Regions from separate parts of the Actinoplanes sp. NPDC023936 genome, predicted to be linked through region 1. Evidence: riboswitches for the same ligand, from Rfam matches in the RefSeq annotation. Region 1 holds a riboswitch; the other holds the start of a gene.
The links. A riboswitch is a leader RNA that binds a small molecule or an ion and turns the genes downstream of it on or off. The one in region 1 is predicted to bind glycine.

Region 1 (10,824 bases):
GGTCTCGCCGGAGACCACCTGCGCGGAGTGCTGGTAGGCGTAGTGCGGCGCGGTCACCCCGCCGCCGGTGTAGAGGTTCTCGCACAGGGTGAGGTTCGCGCCGTCGTACCCGCCCTGGCGGCCGGTGCCCTCGAAACAGGGCCAGCCCAGGTTGCGGACCATTGTCGCGTCGGGCAGCCGGTTGATCTCCTCCCAGGTGTTCCAGCCGACGTCGCCGACCCAGAGCTCGCTGGTGCCCGGCCGGATCGCGAACCGGTACGGGTTGCGCATCCCGGTCGCGATGATGCGCCGGGTGTTGGCGTCGGCCGATCCGGCGCCGGGGTTGCCGGACGCGGCCGCGCCGGTGGCCGGGTCGAGGCGCAGGATCGTGCCGTCCAGCCCGGTCGGGTCGCCGCTGGACCGCACGTCCTGCGAGCGCAGGGCGCCACCCTCCGCGGCCGGCGGGGACATCGCGCCGCCCGGCGGGTCGGCGCACGGGTTGATCGGGGTGCCGAGCTGCCCGTAGTCGACCTGGTTGTAGCTGGCCCCGTCGCCGGAGCTGACGTATAGCATGCCGTCCGGGCCGAAGCGCAGGTCGCCGATGGAGTGCGACGGGTACTGCTGGCACCAGTCGTGCAGCAGCGGCTGCTCGGCGCCGGTCATCACGCTGCCGTTGGCCTGCAGGCGGGACAGCCGGGCGGTGACCACGCAGCGCCCGCCGTTCGCGCCGCCGACCGCGCCGCAGTTGTCGTTCCACACCGGGGCGGTCTGGCCGGGCGGCGCGTCGTAGGTGTAGAGCACGTAGACCCACGGCGCCGTCGGGAAGTCCGGGTGCAGGGCGAGGCCGAGCAGGCCCCGGTCGTTCTGGTTGTGCACGTTGACGCTCAGATCCGCGAAGAGCGTCGCGCTGGTGTCGGCGATCGAGTCGAAGACCTTGATCCGGCCGGCCTTCTCGGCCACGAAGATCCGCCCGTCGCGGGCGAACTCGATGTTCATCGGTTGATCAAGTCCGGTCAGGACGGTCTGCTCCCGGAAACCGGCAGGCAGCACCGCCGCCTGAGCCGGTACGCCGCCGACCACCCCGAGCAGGGTGGCGGCCAGAAGGGTGACGACGAATGTCGCGATTGCGCGCCGAACGGCCACAGCCATTCCTCCCCCGAGGCTTCGCTGCCGATGGGGGATGACAACATAAACAGCAGATCAACGGCATGTTTCGATTATGTTTCTCGCGCATGACGCGAAATCCAGGTGCGGCCTCGCCGTCCGCAGCAGTGACCGCCGGCCCCGCGTGTGGAATTCGGGCGCGGACCACACCCAAACTCGACACGCACAAGCGGAACCGGCCCCGCGTGTGGAATTCGGGCACGGACCGCACCCCAACTCGACACACACGAACGGAACCAGCCCCGCGTGTGGAACTCGGGCGCGGACCGCACCCCAACTCGACACGCGGGGGCTTGCGGGCAGTGGCGCGCGAGGGGCGTTACGGCCTCGCGTTGCAGCAGGCCGCCCCGGGTTCTGGGGGAGGGATGGGTCGGCGTCTGGGGCGCTGTAGCCGTACCCTTATCGGAATTTTTGGTGCATGACGTGCAAACCCACCGGGCCATGGGCGGGGTGGTCGAAGGCGTCCGGGATGGTGCCGAGGCCCCGGCCGCCGCGGGCCGGGTCGACCATGAAGCCGGCGTTGGCGACCGCGGCCGCCGGACCGCCGTAGTTGGGCTTGACGTAGGCGGACGCCACGATCGTGCCCTCCTCCTCGACGACGAAGACGCGGGCGGCCGGGTTCATCCAGAGCGCCCGGGCGGCGTCCTCGGGCGTGTCGCGGTCCCAGGTGTACGTCTCGCCGGCCGCCACGATCGTGTGCCAGAACGGCCAGATCCCCGGCCAGTCCGCCGCCACGGCATCCCTGATCTCCATGACCCTCAAGATAGGCTCAGGATGATCGGAATCGGGCTTGGAGGACTCCGGTCAGCAGGTCCCAGACGCGCAGCGTGCCGTCCTCGGAGCCGCTCACCAGCTGGGTGCCGGTGATCGCGACCGACGTGATCCGGCCGGTGTGACCGGTCAGCCGCACGCCGTCCCCCTCGCTGCCGACGCGCAGCGTGCCGTCCTCTCCCCCGGTCACCACGATCAGCCGGCCGTCGTGCACGGTCGCCGCCACCGCGGTCAGCTGACCGTCGTGGCCGGAGCGTTCGCCGAGCGGCGCGCCGGTGGTCAGATCCCACACCCGCAGGACACCGTCGGCGCCCGCGCCGGAGACGACGACCGGGCGGCCGGCCACGTCGATCACGGTGATCGGCGGCCAGGTCACCGATCCGCCCGGGCCGCCGCCGGGCATCGGGGCGCCGATCGCGTTGCCGGTGGCGAGATCCCACGCCCGCAACGCGATCTCGGACGTGTCGTAGGCGCCCGAGCGTTCGTCGTAGGGGTGGTCCGCGGTGATCGCGTAGATCACTCCCCCGGTCTGCGCGAACGCCCGGGCGCCTGCCCACTCGTCCAGCGGGCCGGCGGCAAGCTCGCCGGTGGCGAGATCCCAGGCCCGGGTACGGCCGTCGCCGTGCAGGCTGACCGCGATCGTCATGCCGTTCCAGGTCGCTGTCGTGAGCACTGTGGTCTGGTACCGGGTGTCGATCGGCTCGGTGGCCGGGGCGCCGGTGGCCAGGTCCCAGACGCGCAGGGACCGGTCGGCGGCGGTCACGGCGACGGTGCGCCCGTGCAGCTCGGCGGTGGCGACGGCGCGTACCCACGAGGTGTGCCCGGTGATCTTCTCGCCGACCGGGGTGAGCGTGCCGAGATCCCAGCGGCGCAGCGTGCCGTCACCGTCGCCGCTGATCGCTGTCGGGCGGCCGTCGACGACAGCCACCGCCACCGCGGTGATCGAGACCGTCTCGTCGGCCCAGACCGGACCGTTCTCCGTGCCGTCCGGCAGGTCGTGGGTGCGCACCGCCTCGTCGAGACCGAGCGTGACCAGGATCGGACGGCCGTCCCGGATCGCCGTGGCCACCGCGCCGACCTCCTCGATCGTGCCGGCCGCCGAGCCGTCGGCCCGGAGCAGTGTCGCGGCCGAGCCGTCCCCGGTGACCAGGACGAAGCCCCGGCCGGTCTCGGCGGCGGCGAGGGCGGTGACCGGCGCGCCCGGACGGTGCAGCGGCTCACCCGCCTCCTCGCCGGTGGACAGGTCGGAACGGTGGACGACGCCGTCGCCGTCCGCGCTGATCACGATGGACGGACCGGCCATCGCCAGGGCCAGCACCGGCGCCCGGTGCACGGCCAGCGGCCCGCCGATCTCCTCGCCGGTGGTGATGTCCCAGCGCCGCAGCTCACTGCCCGTCGCGCCGATCAGGGTCGGACGCCCGGCCAGCACCCCCGCGGTGATCGCCTGCGGGGTGTCACCGCTGAACGGGACGCCGAGATGGTCTCCGGAGGAGAGATCGACGACGTACAGGCGGCGGTTCGCCACGCAGATCGCGATCGGACGCCCGTCGATCTCGGCGGCCGCCACCGCGTCGATGTGTGCCAGCCCGGTCGGAATCGTCCCGGCCGAAGTCCCGGAGGTCAGGTCGATGATCTCCAGAGCCGGGCCGCGCACGATGATCGCGTGCGGGCCACCGGCCTCGATGACGGTCAGGCAAGACATGGCGTCACTCTAAATCGTCATGGTCCGCGGCAGTTGCCGTCGGGGCGGGCACCCGCGGGCACCGGCCACCCGCACCGTCACTCCGGCGGCAGGTACGTGGCAGCCTTCGCCGCGCACGACTGAACCGCCTTCTCGGCGTCCACCCCGAGGCTCTCCAGCGCGACGAGCGCGGTGAACACGACGTCGGCCAGCTCACCGGCGACCTGCTCACGGGTGTGGGTGACGCCCTTGCGCGGGTTCTGCCCGAGCAGCCCGATCCAGGCCTGCGCGGCCTCGCCGGACTCCTCGGTCAGCTTGAGGATCCGCAGGGTCAGCTCGTGGTCGGACGTGCCGTTGCGAGAATCGAGAAAGGAACGCCAGCGCTTCGCCTCGGCCCAGATGTCCATACCGGCATTCTCGGTCAGCACTCGATGACGTTGACGGCGAGGCCGCCGCGGGACGTCTCCTTGTACTTGACCTTCATGTCGGCGCCGGTCTCCTTCATCGTCTTGATGACTTTGTCCAGTGAGACGTGGTGGCGGCCGTCGCCGCGCAGCGCCATCCGGGCGGCGGTGACGGCCTTGACCGCGGCCATCCCGTTGCGTTCGATGCAGGGGATCTGGACGAGGCCGCCGACCGGGTCGCAGGTCAGTCCGAGGTTGTGTTCCATGCCGATCTCGGCGGCGTTCTCCACCTGCTCGGGCGTCCCGCCGAGGACCTCGGCGAGCCCGGCGGCGGCCATCGCGCACGCCGAGCCGACCTCGCCCTGACAGCCGACCTCCGCGCCGGAGATGCTGGCGTTCTCCTTGAACAGCAGCCCGATCGCGCCGGCCGTGAGCAGGAACCGGACCACGCCGTCGCCGTCGGCGCCGGGGACGAAGTCACGGTAGTAGCGCAGCACGGCGGGGATGATGCCCGCGGCGCCGTTGGTGGGCGCGGTCACCACGCGGCCGCCGGCCGCGTTCTGCTCATTGACCGCCATCGCGTACGCGGTGAGCCACTCCATCGCGTGTGCCGCCGGATCACCGGCCGCCCGCAGTTGCCGTGCCGTGGACGCGGCCCGGCGGCGCACCTTCAGCCCGCCGGGCAGCACCCCTTCGGCGGTCAGCCCGTCGTCGATGCAGGCGGACATCACCGACCAGACGTGCAGCAGCCCGTCGCGGACCTGGGACGGCGACCGCCACACCGACTCGTTCTCCAGCATCAGCCGGGAGATCGACAACCCCGTGGACCCGGTCAGGCCGAGGAGATCGGTACCGGACAGGAACGGGTGTGGCACGGGCGGGTGCCCGGCCCGTGCCCGGGACGAGAGGTCGCCCACCACGAAGCCGCCGCCGACCGAGAAATACGTCTTGCTCAGCAGCTCGGCGCCGTCGGCGCCGAGCGCGGTGAACCGCATCCCGTTCGGGTGCTCCGGCAGCGAGCGGCGCCGGTGCAGCACCATCTCCACGCCGACCTCGCGGCCGGCGGGCAGCGTGATCCGCCCGTCCGCCGGAGCTTCCAGCGTCACGTCGACCGTCTCCGGATCGAACCCCTGCAAGCCGAGCAGGACCGCCTTCGGGGTGCCGTGCCCGTGACCGGTGGCGCCCAGCGACCCGAACAGCTCGGCCCGCACCACCACCGCATCCTCGAACTCGGACAGCCGGGACGCGAACATCGCCGCCGCCCGCATCGGGCCGACCGTGTGTGAGCTGGACGGCCCGATACCAATCGAGAACAGGTCGAAGACGGAGACGGCCAAGATCATGACTCCGGTGAGATCAGCGCGGCATAGGCCGCGGCGTCGAGAACCTCGGGGGTACGGGTGACACGCACCCGGTAGAGCCAGCCGGCGCCGTACGGATCCGAGTTGATCAGACCCGGGTCGTCGGTGAGCGCCTTGTTGACTTCCACGATCTCCCCATCGGCCGGCGCATAGACCTCGCTGACGGATTTGGTCGACTCGATCTCGCCACACGTCTCGCCGGCCGTGGTGACGGTGCCGACCTCGGGCAGGTCGACGAAGACCACGTCACCGAGGGCGTCCGCGGCGAACGCGGTGATGCCGACCGTGGCGATCTCGTCGTCGGTGAGCCACTCGTGGTCACGGCTGTAGCGAAGGTTCAAGGGGATCACTGGGGGCTCCTGCGGTAGAAGGGCAGCGCGACGACCTCGGCGTCCTCGCGAGTGCCACGGACGTCGACGACCAGACGGGTGCCGGGCGCCGCGAACACGGGTGGGACGTAGGCCATGGCGATCGGGTGGCCCAGCGTCGGCGACGGCGCGCCGCTGGTGACCTCGCCGATCCGCTCGCCACTGACCGGATCGAGCACCGCATGACCGCGGCGGGGCGCGCGGCGGCCCGCCGTGACCAGGCCGGTCAGCACGGTCGACGGGCCCTGGGCGGCGACGCGGCGCAGCGGTTCGGCGCCGACGAAGTCCGCCTTGTCCAAGGCGACGATCCGGCCCAGCCCGGCATGGAAGGGGGTGGTGCGGACGGTGAGCTCGTGCCCGTACAGCGGCATGCCCGCCTCCAGGCGCAACGTGTCCCGGCAGGCCAGGCCGGCCGGGGTCGCCCCGCCCTCCCGCAGGCTCTCCCAGATCACCGGGGCGTCGGCGTCCGAGCAGTAGATCTCGAAGCCGTCCTCGCCGGTGTACCCGGTGCGGGCCAGCAGCACGTCGCAGCCGGCGACCCGCGCCTCCTCGATGCCGTAGTAGGGCAGGTCGCTCTCGATCATCTTGCGGGACGCCGGACCCTGCACGGCGATCAGCGAGCCGCCGGCGTCGGTGATCCGCACCGCGAACCCGTTGGCGTGCTCGCCGAGCATGGCCCGGACCATCGCCGCGTTCGCCGCGTTCGCCACCACCAGGAACCGGTCGGCCGCCAGCCGGTAGACGACCAGATCGTCGAGGACGCCGCCGGTGGTGTGGCAGAGCATCGTGTACTTCGCGCGGCCGGCCTTGACCGTGGAGAGACGGCCGGCCAGGGCGTAGTCCAGGAACTCGGCGGCGTTCCGGCCGGTCACCTCGATGCGGCCCATGTGGCTGAGGTCGAAGAGCCCCGCGGCGGTCCGCACGGTGTGGTGCTCGGCGATGTCGCTGCCGTACCGCAGCGGCATGGTCCAGCCGGCGAACGTGGTGAGGTTCGCGCCGAGGCGGGTGTGAACGTCGAAGAGCGCGGTGCGTCTCACGGGAGGCTCCAAGGTCGTGACAGGTTTGGGGCCTCCCTCGCTCTGTCATGGGGCCTGAGAGCTTCATCCCGTTTCACCGGGATTTGCACCGTGGGCGCGCTCGTGTGTCGAACGGCTTTCCAGAGTCGCCTGACCGCAGCGGTACGTGGGCCTGAGAGATTCTGAGGGAGAAGTTGCTCCTTCGGCGCCTCGCCGGGTTCCGGGTTTCCGGCCGTTTGGCTTCGGCCTTCCGGCTTTCGGCTTTCCGGCTTTCGGCCTTCGGTGGCGAGGGCTCTCCCGCTGCAGGTTAGCGGCATCTTCAGTTGTGGCCTGCAAGCTATCCGGGCCGTCATGATCACGTCAAGCGAGGGGCGACGGTCGTTCGTCGTGATCACGGGCGGCTTCCTCGAGGACCGCGAGGTGGCGTTCCGCGTCGTCGCCGCGCGGCCACAGCACCGCGATCCGGTCCGCGCCGAGCGCCCGGTAGCGGCCCAGACAGTCCCGATAGGCCTCGATCGAATCCAGGGGACGCTCACCGCCGTAGCCGAGAGCGACAAGCGCGGGCAGCGTGCCCGGATCCCGGCCGGCCCGCTCGCAGGCCTCCCGCAACAGGCCGAGCTGCCGGCCCACCTCCGCCTCGGGGGTAGCCGCCGCCACCCGCGGATTCTTGATCACATCCTGGGTGATCCACAGGTCGGCGTGTTCCACAGCGACAGCCAGCCCTCGCGGCCCGGTAGCGGCCACAGCAATCCCCGGCCGCCGCCCGCCGCCGCCCACGTCGGCGGCTCGGGCGGTGAAGAACTCGCCGTCGAGGGTGGGCGCCGGCTCGTCCAGCAGCCGCCGGGTGTGCGTCACGAACTCGGTGAACCGGCGTCCCCGATCGGCGGGCGCGAGCGGCGGCGTGCCCAGGGCTTCGGCGTCCGCGCCGGGACCGCCGGCGCCGAGACCCAGCACGAACCGGCCCGCACTGATCGCGTCCAGGGCGAGCGCGGCCTTGGCCGTGGTGACCGGATGCCGGAAGTTCGGCGCGGTCACCATCGTGCCGACGCCGACCCGCTCGGTCACGGCCGCGGCGGCCGCCACAGTGGGGTACGCGTCGTGCCAGATCGGCCGCCCGCCGAGCGTGAGGTGATCCCACAGCCAGCCCCGGCCGACTCCGATCCGGTCGGCGTGCTGCCACTCCCGGCGAAGCTCCGGCCAGTCCCGATCCGGCCACATCACCACGTCCACGCTGGTACGCCCCTCCGCTGATCCGCTTGCACAAACGCTGATCCGCTTGCACAAACGTCGGTCCGCTTGCACACACCCACCCGGCACCACCGGCACCCGAGCACCCGAGCACCCGAGCACCCGAGCGCCCGAGCGCCCGAGCGCCCCGGATCATCCGCTCCGGGTGACGCGGGCGGCTCACCCGGTGGGGAACGATCAGGTTAACCGGGTCCGGACCGGGGCATGTGGAGACGAAACCCGTCGGGAGGACCTGATGACCATTTACGACAGCACGGTCGACGCTCAGCACAACATCGCCGCTTCCGGTGACCCCGCCGTGATCGCGGCAGACGCGGAGGCCACCGGCGCCGAGCTGGGCATTCCCGCCAGGCGCCGCCTGCTGCCCATCGTCGTGACCACGGCCGCGATCGCGGCGGTGACCGCCGCGGCGATCTACGGCGCGGCGAAGGCGATCGAAGCCCGCCGGAGCCGCAGCCGGTGGGAGCAGTTCCGCAGCCGCTTCTGAGTGGCGAGATCACGGCACGCCGGGCCGCGTGCGGATGACGGGTGTAGCGCAACCCGCAATCCGCACGCGGCCCGTCTTCGGCCCCGACGTTGTGGAATGCGGTAACGCCACGGCGGAGGACTCCTGCCACCGTTGTGCTCGTTCTTATGGCGACGCAGGCCGAATTCTCGCGGAAATAGAAACCCCTTTCGGAGGAATGGAAATCCTTTCCGGAATGCGGTGGCTTCCATGATCTCGGCAGAGGACGGACGCTTGCCGGCTCCTCCCCCGCCACCACCCCCGCCGTCCCGATCAGCGCGCGAACGGAGAACGGCCGCTGCCTGTCCGCTGATCGGCATCGCGGCCGCGGCACCCACCTCACCCTCGGCCGGCGCCTCCACCTCGGACGCCAGCTGAGCCGGTGGCGACGCCTGCACGCCGGACGGCCTCCGAGCCGGGGGCGGCGGCGGAGCCGGGGGCGGCGGCGGAGCCGGGGGCGGCGGCGGAGCCGGGGGCGGCGGCGGAGCCGCGGAACGATCGGCTTGGTCACGCAACTGGCGCAGCCGTCGAGCATGCCGCTGGGCGAGACCCCACGCGCGATGCCGCTCATGCTCCCGCCGGAACCGCTCCCCCTCCGGCGAATAATTCCGGCGCGCACTCGAATCCCGCAAATGCCTCACGGGAAACAAGGAGAGCTGCGCCATGAACCCAGTGTTTCTCGCCGCCCAGGAATCGGCCAACAGAATTCGTCATACCTGGCATGAGTCCCGCAAATGATCGTCGGCCATTCACACCGAACCCGACTCGCCGAGATTCCCGATTACCGAGATACCCATAAACGCGATAAATCCGGCACCGGCCGCTCACCGCAAGCAAGATCCGACTGCGTGCGGCAGTGACGCGGCGTGGCGCCCCTGGATGTCGATCGTGGAGCGCCCACCGACCCGAACCACTGTCACCCTGCGTGCCGACATCCGAGGTAAACGCCGGGCTACACGGAAACCCGCGGACGCCACACAGGCCCCACAGAATCACGCGAACCCACAGCGCTCCACCACCGCCGGCACCCAAACGCGACAAGCAGCGCAATCGGCACACCGCCGACACCGGCTCAGCGCGTGCGCCGACCCCCACCTACCGCAAACGACCCCCGCCTACCGCAACCGACCCCCCGCTCAGGACGCCGCCAGCACATCGACGACGAACCGCAGCGCTCCAGCCGGCCGCCCACCCGTCGGATTCTCCCCGTACGCCAGGTCAGCCGGGATGTCGAGCTGCACCCGGCTGCCCACCTTCACCCCGACCAGCCCCTGGTCCCAGCCCGGGATCACGTTCCCCGCGCCGACCTGGAAGCTGAACGGCTCCGACCGGCTCCACGACGAGTCGAACTCCTTGCCGTCGGCATAGGTCACGCCGACATAGTTCACGTCGATCGTCTGACCGGACTGGACGGCAGCGCCGGTACCCTCGACGAGGGTCGTCGCCTTGAGCTCCTTGAGGTCACCGCTCCCCGCCGTCGCGGCCGGCTTCTCCTTCAGCGCCGGATCGGCGCCCTCGGGAAGCGGCGGGAACGCCGCGGCGGCCGACGCGGCCGGATCCGCCGGGTTGGCAGCGCCCGGGGTGGCAGCCGCCGGGGTGGCAGCGGCCGGCGGCGTCTCCGAGGACGGCGTGTTGCCGATCCACAGGACCAGCCCCACGATGACGGCGAGCACCACCACCGCCGCGCCGCCGACGGTCAGCGCCCGCCGACGCTTCTGCAGAGCCAGAGCGCGAGCCTTCGCGGCCTTGGCCTCGGCTCGCTTCTCGGCCTTCGTCTTGAGCGGCGGCCGGCCACCAACCGGCGTCCGGCCACCAGCCGGCTGCCGACCACCAACCGGCGTCCGGCCACCTACCGGCTGCTGACCACCAGCCGGCTGCCGACCACCGACCGGCTGCTGACCGTCACTGTCACGGGAGGGACCTGCTGTCACAAAATCGGGCACCGTACGAAGATACGACAAACCACGTGGCGCGGACTCAGGAAAACGGCCGCCTCAACGCGTACCCGATAAAGAAACCGTCGTCACCTCGCCCAGACCGGAAATGTCCAGCAGCGGCGCCAGCAGCGGCCCGGTGACCACCTCGATCCGCTCGGCATGGCGGAAGAGCATCGCCAGGCCCGCGCTGTCCAGGTATTGGACGGCGGTCAAATCGACCAGCAGCTGCCCGGCGTCCGCGCCGGCGACGGCCTGTTCCAGCGCGGAAGCGAACGCGTCGGCGTTGCTCATGTCGATCTCACCGGCTGCGGCGAGAACCGGGGCGCCGTCGGGGCGGTGGCCGCTGGTCAGCGTGAGCGCGGTGGTCATGGCACGATCCTCGCCTGCATG
Region 2 (10,824 bases), on a different contig from region 1:
GTCGGTGTTCTCGCCGGCTGGTAGGGGCGGCACTGAGCGCCAGCCGGACCACGCCTTTCCACGATCCACACCAGCGGAGGGCAGCACTCACGACCGGCTGGTCCGGCTGGTCGTCAGCGCTCCCGGACGTGGCAGTTCTCGGGGGCCACGTCGTCGCCGCCGCAGGGGAAGCCGAAACGGGGCCGGGCCGCGCGCCAGCGCGAACCGTTGTCACCCAGCGTGCCGGCATCCGCGGTAAACCCCGCGCTGTACGGAAACCCGCGGACGCCCCAAGCCCCACAGAATGACGTAAACCCCCAGCGCTCCGCGGTCAGCGGCGACCGCCCGTGACATGCGGCCGCATCGGCGCACTACCGGCGCCGGATCTAGCCAATCGGGTCAGTGCTGCGGTGAAATGCTGAGCACCAGCTGGCATGGGGAGTTCCACGATCTGCGAGGGCCGGGCAGCCGCATTCGCCGGGGAGCGCGCGACCCTCATCACAGGTTGCGCTCGCGGGTGGCGGAGAGCAGCCGGTTGATCCCCTCCCGGTCCGGCCCGTCCGGCAGCGCGGTGCCGCGGGCGGCGTCGTCCAGGTCGGCGAGCAGGGCCGACGACCAGGCGCTGATCTCGTCCCAGCCGACCTCGCCGCGCCGGACGGACAGCAGGCGGTCGCGCAGCGCGCCCACGTCGACGAGGACATCGCCGGTGCGCAGCACGTGGGCGCCGGCGATCAGCAGGCGAATCATGTGCATCGCCTGTTTGTGATTGGTCTCGCCGGTGCGGGCGCGCCGCGCCTCGACCTTGGCGAGCTGGTCGCGGGCGTAATTGCCGTAGGTGGCGAATACGCGCCGGGACAGAAACGCCTGCCGGGCGCCGATCAGCGCCGCGCCGTCCGGAGTGACGGTTTCGACGATCGGGGACCAGAGCACTTCGAGGACTGTCGGATTGGCCTGCGTGGCGAGCGTACAGAATCGCTCGAACTCCCAGTTGAACTGTTCGTCGAGCGGGCCGTCGAAATGCGTGGGTGGTTTGTCCAGGCTCCAGAAGGACCGGGTGGGCGCCACGAAGACGCCCCGCCGGTCGTGGTCGGATCCGTCCACGGACAGTCCGTAGGCGCGGGAGCCGACCACGACCGACAGCGCGAGCGGAAACGTCACAGGTCGATGACCGTCGCGTCGATCTCGTCGAGTTCGGCGGCGGTCAGGGCCGGTCCGCTCAGGGCGGCGATGTTGTTCTCCAGCTGGCCGACGCTCGACGCGCCGATGATCAGGCTGGTCATCCGCGGGTCGCGCAGTGCCCAGGAGAGCGCGAGCTGGGCGAGGGACTGGCCGCGGCGCTTGGCGATGTCGTTGAGCGCGTGCAGGCGGCCCATCGTCTTCGCGTCGAGGGCGCTCTCGTTGAGGAAGACGCTGGTGCGGATCCGGGAGTCGTCCGGGATGCCGGTGAGGTACCGGTCGGTGAGCAGGCCCTGCTGCAGCGGGCTGAACGCGATGCAGCCGGCGCCCGCGCCCTCCAGGGTGTCGAGCAGGCGGTCGTGCTCGATCCAGCGGTTGAGGATCGAGTAGGACGGCTGGTGGATCAGCAGGGGAGTGCCGAGGTCACGGAGGATCTGAGCGATCTCCGCGGCTTGTGCTGATTTATAGTTGGAAATGCCGACGTAGAGGGCTTTGCCGGACCGGACGATCGCGTCCAGCGCGGAAGCGGTCTCCTCCAGCGGCGTCTCCGGGTCGGGCCGGTGGTGGTAGAAGATGTCGACGTAGTCCAGGCCCATCCGCTGCAGCGACTGGTCCAGCGACGACACCAGGTACTTGCGGGAGCCCCAGTCGCCGTAGGGCCCGTCCCACATGGTGTAGCCGGCCTTGGTCGAGATGATCAGCTCATCGCGGTGGCCGCGGAGGTCGGACGCGAGCAGCCGGCCGAAGTTCGACTCCGCGCTGCCGGGCGGCGGGCCGTAGTTGTTGGCCAGGTCGAAGTGGGTGACCCCGAGGTCGAAGGCGCGGCGGACGATGGCGCGCTGGGTGTCGAGCGGGCGGGTGTCGCCGAAGTTGTGCCAGAGACCGAGGGAGAGGGCGGGGAGCTTCAGTCCGCTGCGACCGGCACGCCGGTAGGTCATCGCGTCGTAGCGGGCGGAATCAGGGGTGTACGTCACAGACCACACCCTAGGACTGTGATCCAACCGGGTGTCCGCTGGTAGGTTGGTCGGGCCGGCAACACCTGTGCGGAAGAGACCGTCCTCGCGACGGCGCCGAAGGGGCAAACCCTCCCCGGAAAACTCTCAGGCAGAAGGACCGCGTGGGCAGGCGCTCTGAAGTACCCGGATGGGTATGACAGAGGGGGAGGTTGCATGCCGACCTTCTTGAGAGCCTGGAGTCGCCCATGACGTCACCCTTCGTTCCCCGCCACATCGGTCCGGGTTCGGACGAGCAGACCCACATGCTCAAGGCGGTCGGATACAACTCGCTCGACGACCTGATGGACGCCGCGATCCCGGAGACGATCCGGTTCCACGGCGAGCTCGACCTGCCGGCCGGGATCTCGGAGCAGGAGGCGATCGCCGAGCTGCGCGCGATCGCGGACCGCAACACCGTCGCCACCCCGATGATCGGCCTCGGCTACTACGGCACGCACACCCCCGCGGTGATCAAGCGGAACGTGCTGGAGAACCCGGCGTGGTACACGGCGTACACCCCGTACCAGCCGGAGATCAGCCAGGGCCGGCTCGAGGCGCTGCTGAACTTCCAGACCATGGTCACCGACCTGACCGGGCTGACCACCGCGAACGCGAGCATGCTGGACGAGGCCACGGCGGTCGCCGAGGCGATGACCCTGGCCCGGCGCGCTTCCAAGGTCAAGAGCAACGTGTACGCGGTGGACGCCGACACGCTGCCGCAGACGCTCGCTGTGCTGCGCACCCGGGCGGAGCCTCTGGGTATCGAGATCGTGCTGGTCGAGGGGGACCAGCTTCCCGAGGAGTATTTCGGGCTGCACCTGCAGTACCCCGGCGCATCCGGCGCCGTCCGTGACCACAAGGACCTGGTCGGGGCCGCCCACGCCGCCGGCGCGCTGGTCACTGTCGCCGCCGACCTGCTCGCGCTGACGCTGCTGCGCGCGCCCGGCGAGATCGGGGCGGACATCGCGGCCGGCACCACCCAGCGGTTCGGCGTGCCGCTCGGCTTCGGTGGCCCGCACGCCGGTTACCTGGCCGTGCGCGCGGGGTTGGAGCGTTCGCTGCCCGGCCGTCTGGTCGGCGTCTCGAAGGACGCCGACGGCGCGCCCGCCTACCGGCTCGCGTTGCAGACCCGGGAGCAGCACATCCGCCGGGAGAAGGCGACCAGCAACATCTGCACGGCGCAGGTGCTGCTCGCGGTGATGGCGAGCATGTACGCGGTCTACCACGGGCCGGCCGGGCTGCGCGCCATCGCGAAGCGCACCCACGACCACGCGCTGACCATCGCCGGCAGCCTGACCGCGGCCGGCATCGAGGTCGCGCACCGGGCGTTCTTCGACACCGTGACCGCCGTCGTGCCGGGCCGGGCCGCCGAGATCGTGGACGCCGCCGCGGCGCACGGCATCGACCTGCGCCTGGTGGACGCCGACCGGGTCTCGGTCTCCACCGACGAGACCACCACCGACGCGCACGTGGCGGCCGTCCTGGCGGCGTTCGGCGCGGGCGTGGCGGCCCCGGCCGAGTGCGGCGCCGCGCCGCTGGCCCGAGCCGGCGAATACCTGACGCACCCGGTCTTCAACACCCACCACTCCGAGACCGCGATGCTGCGTTACCTGCGCAAACTCTCGGACCGTGACTATGCCCTGGACCGTGGCATGATCCCGCTCGGCTCCTGCACGATGAAGCTGAACGCCACCACCGAGATGGAGGCGATCACCTGGCCGGAGTTCGCGAACATCCACCCCTTCGCCCCGGCCAACCAGATTCAGGGGTACGAGGATCTGGTCGCCCAGCTGGAGGGCTGGCTCGCCGAGATCACCGGTTACGACGCGGTCAGCGTGCAGCCGAACGCCGGTTCGCAGGGTGAGCTGGCCGGGCTGCTCGCGATCCGCGGCTACCACCGCTCGCGCGGCGAGACCCACCGTGACGTCTGCCTGATCCCGTCCAGCGCGCACGGCACCAACGCGGCGAGCGCCGTGATGGCCGGCATGCGGGTGGTCGTGGTGGCCTGCGACACCGACGGCAACGTCGATATGGACGACCTGGCTGCCAAGATCGAGAAGCACCGGGAGAACCTCTCGGCGATCATGGTGACCTACCCGTCCACGCACGGCGTCTACGAGACCCGGATCGCTGACCTGTGCGCGGCGGTGCACGAGGCCGGCGGCCAGGTCTACGTCGACGGCGCGAACCTCAACGCGCTGGTCGGGTTCGCCAAGCCCGGCAAGTTCGGCGCGGACGTGTCGCACCTGAACCTGCACAAGACGTTCTGCATCCCGCACGGCGGCGGCGGTCCCGGCGTCGGCCCGGTGGCGGTTCGGCAGCACCTCGCCGCGTTCCTGCCCGGCAACCCGCTGGAGCCGGGTGTCCACCACGCGGTGTCGGCGGCGGCGCACGGCTCGGCGGGCATCCTGCCGATCTCCTGGGCGTACGTGCGGCTGATGGGCCCGGACGGGCTGGCCGCGGCGACCGCGTCGGCCGTGCTCGCGGCGAACTACACGGCGGTGCGGCTGCGCGAGCACTACCCGGTGCTCTACGCCGGCAACAACGGCCTGGTCGCGCACGAGTGCATCCTCGACCTGCGGCCGATCACCAAGGCCACCGGCGTGAGCGTCGACGACGTCGCGAAGCGGCTGATCGACTACGGCTTCCACGCGCCGACGATGTCGTTCCCGGTGGCCGGCACGCTGATGGTGGAGCCGACCGAGAGCGAGGACCTCGCCGAGCTCGACCGGTTCATCGCCGCGATGATCGCGATCAAGGGCGAGATCGACCAGGTGGCGGCGGGTGTCTGGCCCAAGGACGACAACCCGCTGGCGAACGCGCCGCACACCGCGTCGGCGGTCTCCGCGGACGAGTGGGCGCACCCGTACCCGCGGTCGGTGGCCGGCTTCCCCGAGGGAGTGGACCGGACGGCGAAGTACTGGCCGCCGGTGCGCCGGATCGACGGGGCGTTCGGCGACCGGAACCTGGTCTGCTCGTGCCCGTCGCCGGAGGCGTTCGAGGACTGAGGGGGCGTCTGATCCGGGCGTCTGATCCGGGCGTCTGATCCGGGCGCCTGCTCCTGCGCAGGTCGCGGTACCCCTCCGGGGATCGCGGCCTGCGCCGTTTTCGGTGCGCTTACGCTACGCTGCGTAATCGTGTCTGCCGCGTAGTCGGTTTCTTCAGTGACTTCTCAGGCGGCGAGGGCGTGCACGGCCGGGCCGCGGTGCGGCTCGATCAGCGTGCCGTCCGGCAGTAGCTCGCCGGTGTCCTCGAAGATGATGACCCCGTTGCAGAGCAGGCTCCAGCCCTGCTCGCAGAAGGTCACGATGACCTTTGCGGCCTCACGATCGGTCGCGTCGGCAGAAGGACAGGGAACTCGGTGCTGGCACATCTTGCTCGTTCTCCGATTGGGGGCTGTGTGAAGGTTCACAAAGTCGATGTCGGACGTTACCTCACATGGAACGACGGCGGTTCAACCCGGTGACGCCGATTCCTGGCGAGTTCGCGCCTTCGATGCTCCACGGGACGGGGCTTGTCGACCACTGTCCGTCGGCTCCTTCCGGGCCTCCGCCGGCGGCGCCGGCCGCCTGCCAAGCCCGTCACCATGCGTTACGTGTGTTCCGGTGGCATCGGGGTGATCCCGGTGACCCTGCCGAGCTTCTGTCCGCGTTTCTGGCCGGCAACGGACTGCCGGTGCGAAACCTTGGCCGAACGGCTGACAAAAAGAAGACGATCGGCGATGGCACCATTTGCGGAGCGGCACTCTACGTGTCCGCTGATGCCGGATGCGTGATGATCGGGGCAGAGCTCGGCGCACCCTCCCCCGTGCCCGGTATTCCGGATGTTTATGCGGTCGTCTACCAACATAACTCGAAAAGTCCGGAGAAATCGGGCGCTGGGGTGGATCGGTCAGACGGTTGGCGGCTGGGGCCGTGGCGGGAGAGCTGGACCCGCGACGAGCACGCCCGCGCCGTCTCCGCGGTCCGGGAATCGATCGGGCGCGGCGACGTCTACCAGGTCAACGTGGTGGGACACGCGTCGGCGGCGTACTGCGGCGATCCCGGTCCCGCGCTGCGGCGGGTCGCGGCGCTGCCCGGCGCCCGGTACGGCGGGGTGCTCGGCGGCGACGGGTGGGCGCTCGCCACGGCGTCGCCGGAGACCCTGGTGGAGGTCCGGGACGGGCGGGTGATCACCCGGCCGATCAAGGGGACGCGCCCGGCCACCCCGGAGGGGCTGCGGGAGCTGCTCGGCTCGGCCAAGGAACGGGCCGAACACGTCATGATCGTCGACCTGGAGCGCAACGACCTGGCCCGTCTGCCGGGGACCGGGCCGGTTGCCGTGGACGAGCTCTTCGCGGTCCGCCAATGGTGTGGTCTGTGGCAGGCGGAATCGGTCGTCTCCGCGCCCCTCGCCGGAGAGGTCGGTCTCGCCGACCTGCTGCGGGCGGTCTGCCCGGGCGGCAGCGTGACCGGCGCGCCCAAGCTCGCGGCGCTGTCCCGGATCGCCGCGCTGGAGCCGGTGGGCCGGGGAGTGAGCATGGGCGCGCTGGGCTGGATCGGACACGATCACCTGGATCTGGGGCTGAGCATCCGGACCGTCGCGGTGGACGGCAGCCGGGTGCACGCCTGGGCCGGCGGCGGCATCACCGCCGACAGCGACCCGATCGCCGAGGTCGACGAGGCCGCCGCGAAGGCCGGTCCGCTGCGCGCCGCGCTGGCCTCATAGCGGCCGCATAGCCCGCTCCGAGCCGTCTCTACCGGTTACGTGCCACTGTCGGCGTCTGCCCCCTACGGAGGGGGCCGACCGCGTAGTTTCACCTTCGCGCAAAACCGACAAGATCCACAGTGACACGTTGCGTGTCCTTCCGTGGGGCGGGAAGAGGCAACAGCATGCTTGATCTGCTCGAGAGACCGGCGGCCAGGACCGCCGTGCGGCCCGCGATCCGGATCCGGGTGATCGCGCCGGCGGCGGCCCGGCGTGCCGATTTCGACCGGTTCGCGCAGACGTTCCTGACCCGGTTGCACGGCAGCGCCTACCAGCTCTGCCGCGACTGGCACCTCGCCCAGGACCTGGCGCAGACCACGCTCACCAAGCTCTTCCAGAGCTGGGACCGGGCCAGCGACAGCGACAACCTTCCGGCGTACGCCCAGAAGATCCTGCTCCGGGTCTACCTGGACCACCGGCGCCGCCGCAGCTCGACCGAGACGACGCCCGGGTCGTTCCAGGAGCCGGCCTACGAGATGAGCACCGACCTGCGGCTGGACCTGCTCGGCGCGATGTCGCGGCTGCCGCCCCGCGACCGCGCCATCGTGGCGCTGCGCTACTTCGCCGATCACAGCGTGGAACAGGTCGCCGCGGAGCTCGGGGTGCCGGTCACCGTCGTCAAGAGCCAGACCCGGCGGTCCCTGATCAAGCTGCGGGAGATCCTCGGCGGCGATCGCCCGGCCCTCTTCGCGTAACGACTGATTAAGCTTTGAAGCATGACAGTTCGGCCTATCCGCATCTTCGGCGACCCGGTCCTGCGCACGCCCGCCGACCCGGTCACCAGCTTCGACGCAGAGCTGCGCGCGCTGGTCCGTGACCTGGAGGACACCGTCCGCGAGCCCGGCCGGGCCGGCGTCGCGGGCCCGCAGATCGGGGTCGGCCTGCGGGTCTTCTCCTACAACGTGGGCGGCGTGGTGGGCCACCTGGTCAACCCCGTCCTCAGCGACTTCTCCGGCTCGCAGACCGAGGAGGAGGGCTGCCTGTCGCTGCCCGGCCTCGGGTACGAGACGACCCGGGCGATGAGCGTGACGGCGACCGGTTTCGACCTCAACGGGGAACCCCTGGTGATCCACGGTGAGGGCTTCCTGGCACGGGCGCTGCAGCACGAGACGGACCACCTGGACGGCCGGCTCTACGTCGACACGCTGACCGGCGACGTCCGCCGGCAGGCGCTGCGGGAGCTGCGCCGGGTGGTGCCGCGGTGAGCTCGCAGCCGGACAGCTCACAACGGGACAGCGCGCAACCGGGCAGTTCTCGGCCGGGCGGTTCACAGCCGGACAGTTCACAACCGGGCAGCGCGCGGCCGGGCAGCTCCGACGCGCGCCGGCTGGCGGCCGGCTATCTGCGCGACGGGGATCCCACCGGGTGGTTCGAGCCGCTCTACGCCGAGGCCGGCGCCGGTCGGGCCGCCGTGCCGTGGGACGTGCCCGAGGCCAGCGCCCACCTGCGCGCCTACCCGCTGCCGCCGGGCGAGGGGCGGCGCGCGCTGGTGGTGGGCTGCGGCCCGGGGCGCGACGCCGAGCACATCGCGGCGGCGGGGTACGCGACGACCGCGTTCGACATCTCCCCGACGGCCATCGAGCTGGCCCGGTCCCGGCACCGCGACACCCCCGTCGACTACGTGGTGGCCGACCTGCTGAACCCGCCGGGGGAGTGGCGGCAGGCGTTCGACCTGGTGCTGGAGAGCAACAACGTCCAGGCCCTGCCCGCGGCGATCCGGGCCGCGGCGATCGCGGCGGTGGGCACGTTCGTGGCGCCCGGGGGCACGCTGCTGGTGCTCGCCGCCGCGGCGGTCACCGGCGACGCGGACGGGCCGCCGTGGCCGCTGAGCCGGGACGAGGTCGAGGCGTTCGCCGGAGACGGTCTGACGCTGGTCTCGGTGGAGCGGACGGCCGCTCCGGGCTCGCCGCTGCACTCGCGGTGGCGGGCCGTGCTGACGCGCTGAGAAGGGCGCGGCGTTTACCCGTACCCAATCGGTCTTAATGCGAAATGACCGGAATGCGGCGCTCCGCCTGGATGGGGCGCCGCATTCCGCGCGTTTGCGCAGGTCAATGCGGATGGTGGTTATTCGCGCGCGCGCAATTGATCGGTACCTCTACAGTGTGCGAGGCAAACTGATCAACGGGGAGTTCTCCTTGCGCGTTACGCGTTTTCTTGCCGGCGCCCTCGCCGGTGTCACCGCCCTCACCATGTTCGCGGGCTGTGCCGGGGAGCAGATTCAGGCGCTCGAACCGAAGCTGGAGCTGCGCGACGCGGCGAAGCAGCTCGGCGAGGCGCAGCGGGCCGGCTTCACCATCAAAATCAACGGCAGCGCGGACGACCTGGTCGCCGCCGCCAAGCTCACCGCCTCCGGGCCCGAGGACGCGATCAGCGACGACGACGCGAAGATCCTGCGTCAGCTGTTCAACTCGTCGTTCACGGTCGCCTACGACAAGGCGGGCGCGGGCGTCGAGGACGACCGCGGGTCGATCAGCGCCACGGTCGACGGCGTCACCGGCACCGAGGTCCGCTACGTCGACAAGACGATGTTCGTCCGGGCCCCGATCGCCGAGCTGGCCGCCAAGTTCGGCGCCAGCGCCGACGAGGTCAAGGCGATGAGCGGCCAGACCGCCGGTGGACCCGCCGGGCTCGACGCGTTCTTCGACGGCAAGTGGGTGTCGCTCGACAGCGCCGCGCTCGGTGAGCTGGCCGAGTCCGGCGCCGGCGTGTCGGCCACCGGCCTGGAGGAGCAGAAGGCGCTCACCGAGTTCAGCACCAGCGCCACGAACCTGCTCGAGGGCGCCGCGCTGGTCCGTGACGAGAACGACGACACGCACCTAATCGCCACGTCGTCGACCACGAAGGCGTACGCCGAGCTCGAACGGCTGGTCACCGCGGTCGACAAGGACCTGGCGTCGCAGCTGGGAACCGACAAGCCGGCGGACAAGCCGATCGTCCTGGACCTGTGGATCGTGGACGGCAAGCTGACCGCCGCGGAGATCAACCTGCTGCAGTTCATCGACGGCGCCACCGGCCGGGTCGCGCTGCGCATCGAGGTGACGACCGGTGCGGAGATCACCGCTCCGGAGGGCGCCACGAAGCTCGACACGAAGCAGCTGCAGGGCGCGACTTCGACCCAGCCGTACCTGAAGTCCGGCGACAGCGAGCTGACCGACAAGGAGCTGGCCGAGCTGGAGAACCTGCTCGGCGGGCCGACGCCGGCAGCGACCGCCTGACGCCTCCCCGCTCGCGATGGCCGGCTCGGCTGAGCCGGCCATCGCTGCCTATCAGCCCAGGGATTCTCGGATGTGGATTCTGCTCGTCATCGCCGCCACGGCTGTCGCCCTGCTCGGCGCGGTGGCCGGCTGGGCGGCGCTGACCCTGATCAGCGGGCTTGCCGGGCTGCTCGTGCTGGGGCTGAGCCCGGCGATGGCCGGGCGGCGGCTGCCCCGCGCCGGACTGATCCTGCTCGGCCTCGATCTGGTGGTGGAGGTTCTCGTCGTGCCGGGCTCGGGGGAGCATTGGGCGCGGAACCAGTTCACCCGGGACGTGGTCGTGGCGGTGCTCGTCACGGCGGCCTGCGCCGCGCTCTTCTCCGGGACGTGGCTGGGCGGGAAGGCGGCGGTCGGCGGGTTGCTCTTCACGGTGCTGGTGATCGGCGCGATCGCGACAGCGGTGGAGTCGTGGCGGCGGATGAACGACCTGGGTGAGCACATGGGGGCGGCGGTGGAGGGGAACGGGCCGGCGCTGCCTCTAATTCCAATCGTCGTGGTGGCGGCGGCGCTGCTGGTCTTCGCGCGTCGCCGGGAGCCGTGGGCGCGGCGTAGCCAGGACGGCTTCGACGGCCGGTGACGGCGGCCGCCGCGCAGGTCGCCGTGACCGCCAACCTGCGCGTCACGAGCGTGACCATCCGGTTGGCCGAACGCCCGCTCTCGAACAACGGCGGGAA

Region 2: linked by a shared signal. The riboswitch ahead of gcvP (aminomethyl-transferring glycine dehydrogenase) and the one ahead of gcvT (glycine cleavage system aminomethyltransferase GcvT) in region 1 are both predicted to bind glycine.

Annotation. Positions count from the first base shown of each region.
Region 1 is NZ_JBEZZR010000032.1:63,136-73,959, reverse strand. It holds gene AB0F72_RS31540 (discoidin domain-containing protein) at 1-1,128, opposite strand, end outside; gene AB0F72_RS31535 (GNAT family N-acetyltransferase) at 1,543-1,896, opposite strand; gene AB0F72_RS31530 (WD40 repeat domain-containing protein) at 1,913-3,616, opposite strand; gene AB0F72_RS31525 (MazG-like family protein) at 3,694-4,002, opposite strand; gene AB0F72_RS31520 (L-serine ammonia-lyase) at 4,017-5,342, opposite strand; gene gcvH (glycine cleavage system protein GcvH) at 5,339-5,710, opposite strand; gene gcvT (glycine cleavage system aminomethyltransferase GcvT) at 5,707-6,765, opposite strand; glycine riboswitch at 6,895-7,054, opposite strand; gene AB0F72_RS31505 (LLM class flavin-dependent oxidoreductase) at 7,105-7,962, opposite strand; gene AB0F72_RS31500 (hypothetical protein) at 8,228-8,479, shown strand; gene AB0F72_RS31495 (FKBP-type peptidyl-prolyl cis-trans isomerase) at 9,634-10,428, opposite strand; gene AB0F72_RS31490 (STAS domain-containing protein) at 10,492-10,803, opposite strand; gene AB0F72_RS31485 (SpoIIE family protein phosphatase) at 10,800-10,824, opposite strand, start outside.
Region 2 is NZ_JBEZZR010000014.1:43,122-53,945, reverse strand. It holds gene AB0F72_RS19940 (nucleotidyltransferase domain-containing protein) at 478-1,137, opposite strand; gene mgrA (L-glyceraldehyde 3-phosphate reductase) at 1,134-2,129, opposite strand; glycine riboswitch at 2,190-2,281, shown strand; gene gcvP (aminomethyl-transferring glycine dehydrogenase) at 2,357-5,158, shown strand; gene AB0F72_RS19925 (DUF5999 family protein) at 5,323-5,523, opposite strand; gene AB0F72_RS19920 (chorismate-binding protein) at 5,748-6,857, shown strand; gene AB0F72_RS19915 (SigE family RNA polymerase sigma factor) at 7,022-7,591, shown strand; gene AB0F72_RS19910 (peptide deformylase) at 7,613-8,101, shown strand; gene AB0F72_RS19905 (class I SAM-dependent methyltransferase) at 8,098-8,841, shown strand; gene AB0F72_RS19900 (hypothetical protein) at 9,032-10,111, shown strand; gene AB0F72_RS19895 (hypothetical protein) at 10,182-10,727, shown strand.